DNA from 2 places in the Paenibacillus larvae subsp. larvae genome. Region 1 is predicted to be linked to the other one. Evidence: riboswitches for the same ligand, from Rfam matches in the RefSeq annotation. Region 1 holds a riboswitch; the other holds the start of a gene.
What was found. A riboswitch is a leader RNA that binds a small molecule or an ion and turns the genes downstream of it on or off. The one in region 1 is predicted to bind cobalamin.
Positions count from the first base shown of each region.

Region 2: linked by a shared signal. The riboswitch ahead of BXP28_RS04160 (ribonucleoside-diphosphate reductase subunit alpha) and the one ahead of BXP28_RS12560 (1-propanol dehydrogenase PduQ) in region 1 are both predicted to bind cobalamin.

Region 1 covers NZ_CP019687.1:2,411,960-2,415,537, forward strand. The annotation lists gene BXP28_RS12550 (EutP/PduV family microcompartment system protein) at 1-239, opposite strand, end outside; partial or broken gene BXP28_RS12555 (BMC domain-containing protein) at 251-603, opposite strand; gene BXP28_RS12560 (1-propanol dehydrogenase PduQ) at 788-1,927, opposite strand; adenosylcobalamin (AdoCbl) riboswitch at 2,314-2,463, opposite strand; gene BXP28_RS12570 (spore coat protein) at 2,809-3,012, opposite strand; gene BXP28_RS12575 (spore coat-like protein) at 3,131-3,334, opposite strand; gene BXP28_RS12580 (DUF2512 family protein) at 3,519-3,578, shown strand, end outside.
Region 2 covers NZ_CP019687.1:759,362-762,939, reverse strand. The annotation lists gene BXP28_RS04160 (ribonucleoside-diphosphate reductase subunit alpha) at 1-1,895, opposite strand, end outside; cobalamin riboswitch at 2,175-2,388, opposite strand; gene BXP28_RS04155 (AgaS family sugar isomerase) at 2,676-3,578, opposite strand, start outside.

The DNA.
Region 1 (3,578 bases):
AAATAGCTTTCTTCGTTTGTGCAATCTTGCACAAGGCCGATTACATCAGCATCAACGCTTGTAACAAGAAGCATTCTGTATAAAGAACGGTTTTCAATGCACTCCCCGGGCGTATCTATGGCTTGCTCAAAATTCTCAATCGCCTGTGTCTTTTTGTAGGCAAGCTCCTGACCGTGCAGCCGTTGACATAACGTGGTCTTACCAGAGCCTGTACTCCCGGCTAATATCAACTTCTTCATGGCAGTTTCCCCTACGTTCTCGTAATGGCAGCAGCCGAAAATCCGAGAATGTTCTGCAAACCATTCAGTACTTCATTCACAGCTGAATCAACGGATGAAACATCGCCCGTTATAACCAGGGAGCCACTGAAACGATCGACAAAACCGATCTGAACGCCGGCTGCCTTGGTTGCAATGTCCGCCCCAATAATGGAGGCTTCGCTTGGGGTTATCGTCATAATGCCAATGGCATCCTGCACATCCGTCCCCAATCCCAGCTTCTTGTAAATGTCCTTGTTGGATTGGCAATAATGTGAGCCAAGGTTACCTGTTTCCCGGGCACGTACTCCTGAATGACGCGCTGCTTTTCATCTTGCTGGTTCATCCCTTATCCCATCCCATCAAAAAAACACGTGATTAAAGCCATAAAAAAACATAAAGGCTTCTTAAAAAATTCACACGGAAATTTTAAGAAGCCTCTTCGCTTTACTTGTTATACAACACGCCATTGTGCTATCTTTATCTCATAATATATTTGATTTAAGCAAACGTTGTCAATGCGGTAAATTTTATTGATACATTTTGTTCAAAATTCCGATCACATCCGCGTCTGACGGAACACGCGGATTGGTTGCTGTACATCCGTCCTTCAGCGCACCTTGGGCAATGGCCTCCTGCATTTCTTCCAAAGTACTGTATGCAATATTGCAGTCTTTTAATGTTTGCGGCATCTTCAATTGCTTCTGCAGCTGTTTAATCGCCTGGACCAGACTGCGTACCCCGCTTCGGGAATTGGAAGCCGGCAGCCCTAAGCTTCTGGAGATCTCCGCATATCTTGCAGCCGCAGCATTGCCTTCATCTTTGCCGTATCCCGGCTTGTAATCAGCATTAAATTCAATCACATGCGGCAATAATAGCGAGTTCATCCGGCCATGGGCAATCTTGAATTTGGCTCCTGCCACATGGGCAATCCCATGGTTAAGTCCAAGTGAAGCAATATTGAAAGCCATACCGGCCAGACACGATGCGTTATGCATCTTCTCACGCGCTTCGAGATCACTGCCGTCCTTGTGGGCTTTGGGCAGATAGGCAAACACAAGCTTGAGCGCTTTTTCCGCCAGGGCATCGGAAATATCATTGGCTTTGGTGGACACATAGGCTTCAATGGCGTGGGTCAATACGTCCATTCCCGTATCAGCCGTGATGAAATCCGGAACACTCTTGACCAGTTCAGGGTCCAAAATAGCTTCTTCCGGCAGCATGTCATGAGAAACAAGAGGATACTTGATATTCTTCTTCTTGTCGCTGATGACCGAAAAAGAAGTGACTTCGGAACCGGTGCCGCTCGTTGTCGGAATGGCCACGAAAGGGATATCCTGCTGGTTCATCAGTTTTTTGGCAAAGATCTTCATCGCCTTGGCCGCATCAATAGCAGAACCTCCGCCCACGGCTATGATCATATCGGTGTTAAACGAGCTGAGTGCTTCCAAACCTTCTGTCACGACCTCGATTGGCGGGTCCGGCACGATATTGCTGAAAATGTACTGTTTGTTGCTTTCGTGCAGTCTCTCGAACAGCAGATTAATCATGCCGGATTTCACCATGAACGGATCGGTAACGACAAATATTCGTTTGTTGCGTAATTCCGTTAGCCGGTCTAACGCACCTTGCCCCATATAGATATCGGTTTTAAAAGAAATTTTATCCATGCAGGCACCTCCAATGTAAGTTTCAGGAAAATAAAAAAGAGACTTTTAAAAGAACGAATTCCTTTAAAAGCCTCTTTGCTTATATGTACACGTCATTGTGCAGCTTGCTGTCATTTGATTGTCGTCTATTAGTTTACACCCTTATTCAGTAAAACGTCAACCTGTTGTTGCTTAATGCCATCTTATGCAAAAGGCAGATGATAAAAAAAAGGGGATACACGCCATTGTGTATCACATTCTTCTTCGTTGAAGAATCTACCCGTTTCCTTGCTGTACATCCTTGTACATGTTTGGCGCCGCCGCCAGGCCATACCCCCGACAACATTGTCGGGACACCCTCTTTCCAATAAAAAAAGCCTAGAGGCGATAATCGTCACACTAGACTTCTAAACCACCACTTTCGCCTCGAAGCGGTTGGTTGCTCAAAGTTTCTAGGCAAAAGACCTGACTTAAGACCGGTATCCGGTCTATCACAGTGGCGGGACCGCGTTGGATTTGCACCAAACTTCCATTGCCTAAAACTTTTATATTGTGGCATGACGTGAATGTTACCATTCGAGAACATTATAGCATATAGAAATAATTTGGCAAATCATTTGACAAATTATTTGGCAGATTATTCGCTGTTGTCCAATTGAGGCTGAAGTTTTGGAGACTCGATAACGGAATGTCTTTTCTTGCTCATTATCCTTCTCCTTTTTTAGAAAGATATTATCCCTGTCGTATTTTTTTGCTAAAATCCTCTCATCCATAAAATTATAGCAAATTAAAAAGCTGAGAATGATAGTTTTTTCCTCGTAGAAAAATATAAGGCCCGTCCTTAAGCAAATTATGTGCATTGGGGAGGGCCCTTGTTGTAAAGTAAAACGTTTTTCTGGAATTCAGGAACGATTCATTAAATTTAAAGTCTTCTGGGCATTCTGGATATCCATTTGGATTTGTTCATTTACATTAAAGGGATGGTACATGCCTTTATTCAGCATGTAATCCGTTATTTTCTGGTGCATAGTGATCGCTGTATCCAGATGGTTTTTCAGAACTGATCTGACTTCCGGAGTAGTGGCTTCAGTTAAAGCAGTAGCCAAGATCTTTAACACCGGATTTTGAGGCAATAAGGAAATCGGATGCGATAACCTGTTCAGTTATTACATTCATACCGGTTAAATTCTCTACAGTGGTGCTCATTTTTATGTTTTCTCCTTTCTAAATATGGGGTCGGGATAATAATCCCTGATAGTCTTGAATTGCTTTTGCAGAATGCTGAATATCTTCTTGCAAAAGACTTTTAAGCGCCGGATCAGAAACCAGTCCCTGCATAGCAACCGATTTTGTCATACAGGTATTTTTAAAGGTAAGGAGCTCATGTACTTCCAATGTTTCGTGTACGGCAAGGCCTTGTTGTGCCATTATAACGATTCACCTCCTTTAAACCATGAATTTATTATCCGCCCGTGCAAATAAGGATATTCAATTTAAATTGGTAAAATAAAACATGAAAAAGCTATGAAGAAATAGGATCAGGCTGAAATAAAATTGGGGATGTTTGGAGAAGCTAATAAACAATAACTGTCAGAAAAGAGGTCAAAAATTGATGAATAAATTTCTAATTAAAGTATTGTTAAACGGAATCGTAGTCATTCCCCTGCTTATG
Region 2 (3,578 bases), 1.7 Mb from region 1:
ATGGAGGTTGATCCGTTTGGTGCAACCGCCATAAGGTACCCGTTTCTCATACCGTTTTCCTTGGTCTGCTGCTGAAGCTTCTTCCATTCTTCAGACTTATACCCTTTTAGTTCAAAATACTCCCCGGTCTCCCAGCCCGATCCTTCAAAGAGCGGATAAGCCCCTTTTTCCCGGGCCAGTTCCATAGAGGCTTGAATGGCAAGGAAACTGATCCGTTCGTATAAAGCTTCATTATAGACTACTGCTTCTTCACTTTCCCACTGAATTTTTTTCAGGGCAAGCAGGTGATGAAGGCCAAATGTGCCAAGGCCAATGGCACGATAGCGTTTATTCGTATATGTAGCCTGAGGTACTTCAATCCGGTTAATGTCAATCACATTATCCAGCATCCGGATTTGAACCGGAATGAGGCGTTCTAGCACTCCGTCCGGAACAGCTCTGGCCAGATGAATACTGGACAGATTGCAGACTACAAAATCGCCCGCCTGCTTGCGGATCACAATCTCTCCATCGTTAAGCTCTTCCTCAATGAGAGTAGTGGCAGACATATTTTGCATAATTTCCGTACACAAGTTACTTGAATAGATCATTCCTTTATGCTTGTTCGGGTTAGCCCGGTTTACCGTATCGCGGTAAAACATGTAAGGCGTGCCTGTCTCCAGTTGAGAGATCAGAATCCGCTTCATGATATCAATGGCCTGAACGGTTGTCCGGCTGAGCTGCGGATTATTGACACACTCTTCGTATTTTGTACGGAAACTGCCCTCTCCCACTTTCTCGTCATAGAGATCTTCCAGTGAATACCCCATAACCTGACGGACTTCATGAGGATCAAACAAATGGAACTCCCCGCGCTGCTCTACCGCTTCCATAAATAAGTCAGGGATGCACACGCCCGGAAAAATGTCGTGGGCTCTCAGACGCTCATCCCCGTTATTCAGTTTTAAATCCAGAAAAGACAGGATGTCCTTATGCCAAACGTCCAAATATACAGCGATACTGCCCTTTCTTGTACCGAGCTGATCCACGCTCACCGCCGTATTGTTCAGCTGGCGAATCCATGGAAGCACCCCGCTGGATTTTCCTTTATATCCCCGGATGTCGGAACCTCTGGAACGGACCTTGCCCATGTATACCCCGATACCGCCACCCATTTTGGATAGTCTCGCAATGTCCGTATTGGAATCATAAATGCCCTGGAGGGAATCATCCACTGTGTCGATAAAGCAGCTGGACAACTGACCTGCCCGGGCCTTTCCGGCATTGGAGAGAGTAGGAGTTGCTACGGTCATGTACTGGTTGCTTAGTGCCCAATAAGCCTCCTTTACCCACTTAAGACGGGTACTGCGCTTTTCCTGTATCATCAGCTGCATGGCAATGATCATAAAACGCTCCTGCGGCAATTCATAAAATTCGCCGGCAAAGCCGGTCGCCAAATATCTTTCAGCAAGAGTAATCAATCCGACGTAAGGAAATAACTTGTCCTTTTCCGGTTGAATGGCTCGGCCTAGATCCTCGATCTCTTCTCTGGAATAGCTATCTATTAATTCTGCTTTATAAATCCCTTTTTCACAAAGCATGGAGATCAGTTCGTAGAAAGAGCCGTAAGGACTACCTTCAATGACCCCGTTCCGGAAGGTTAGTGAATAGGAGCGGTTTTGAGCCGCTATATAATAAAGTTCCTGCAAATAAGCTGCAGCTGCCGGAAAAGTCCATTCAGGTTCATCTTTCGTGATGCATTCCACAGCGGCGGTCTTCAAGGACCGATAAACGGCCAGTTCCGCTTGCTGATCATCTTTATCCGGAACTGCTATCGCATATTTCACCCAGTTATCAGCCCGTAAATGAGGAAAATCCTTAAGCAGTTCAGCTGCCACCTGCTTCGTCATGTTCATTTTGATTTCTGTATATAGATGGTCCTTCTCATGCTCTGTCATGGCCATTCTCGAAACACTCCTCTTCTCTTAATTCATAGGCATCTGACTATGTAGGAACAACTTTTAGAAAGAAAATAAAAGCATCCTTTTTTCGGGAAAAAGATGCTCACTTCTAGGTCAAGCAAAACGATTACGTCACCTTATTTCACAAGCGATATTGTCCCACTTTGAAAACAAGATTAGATAAGAAGACTCATATCCTTGAGCTAGATAGAACACTTTTCCATCCTCGTGGATTTCCGTTCTTATTTTGTGGCAGGTCTCCTGGCTCAGGTTCCCCGTCATCTTCCGAATCCTTCCCATTTCTCTACAATGAAACAGTGAAATATCGACAAAGAAGAGACTCCCCCTCACAGTGGCGGGACCGCGTCGGATTTGCACCGACTTCCCTTTTAATATTACAAACACCTCAATATGAAGTATGTTAATCACCACAAAACACAATATATAGTTGTCGAAGAGAACTATATCACAAAAACTTAGGAATGACAACAAACCCAATTTAACGAAAAAAGGCGAAAATAGGATGTAATTTTATGCATGCTCGCATTCAAATGGATCTTTCCGTTATTTCCGATTTTGCATGACCCTCGCAAAGTTTCTCCAACGTAAAAAAACACTATCCATCCGTGCAGCGCCCCTTATTATATCATATGAAAAGGCGGGATTGTTGGTCTCTTTCAGTAAGCAAAAAAACCATGCTCGGATTAGAGGCATGGTTTAGACTAGAATTTATCTTTATTCGTAATCGTATATGGTAACGCCTTTTACGACCCGGTTTACACTGCCGCTTGGAGAAGGGTTATCCGGTTTTATGTTTAAGGAAATCGATTTATAAACTGCAAGCAGTTGGGCATGGGCAATATATTCGAATGAAAGCCATGTATCGTCCGCAGAGCCCAAGTCTTCTTTTTCCCCAAAGAAGTAATAGTCTGCAATCTCGTCCACTTCTTTTTCATAAACATCGGAAATGACGGCCAGGTTAACCCGTGCAGGATCCGCTTTCAATTCCTTTAACAGGTCCAGATCATATTTTCGTGTATACGGATGCTTACTGAGAAATAGCACGATCATCGTCTGGTCATCAATCAGAGATTTGGGGCCATGCCTGAAACCAAGGGGAGACTCGTAGTATACTGATAATTTTCCAGCTGTCAATTCCAGAAATTTCAAGGAGGCTTCATGGGATAGTCCCAGAAATGGACCGGAACCGAGATAAACGATTTTTTGGAAAGATTCGGCCGCCATCGTTTCCAATTTTTCCGCCCGGGTATTAAACATAGTTTCAACACGATCGGCCAGCCTGGTGATAACGGTTTGGTAATCTCGAATCCCCTCCTCCCGGAACAATAAAAGAGCCGTCAGCATCATACAGGTAAAACTGCTTGTCATGGCAAAACCTCGGTCGTTGGACCCTTCCGGCATGAGTAAAAGCAAAGTTCTTTCATTGTCTGAAGAGCCTGCCGCCAGATATCCTTCCGGGTTACAGGTGATGTTGATTTGATAAAAATTCCGTACCAGTTGTTCACCCAGCTTCACAGAGGCTACACTTTCCGGACTATTTCCGGAGCGGGCAAAAGAGACCAGCAGAGTAGGTGTTTCTCTCTCAAAAAAATAATAAGGATTGGATACCAGATTTGT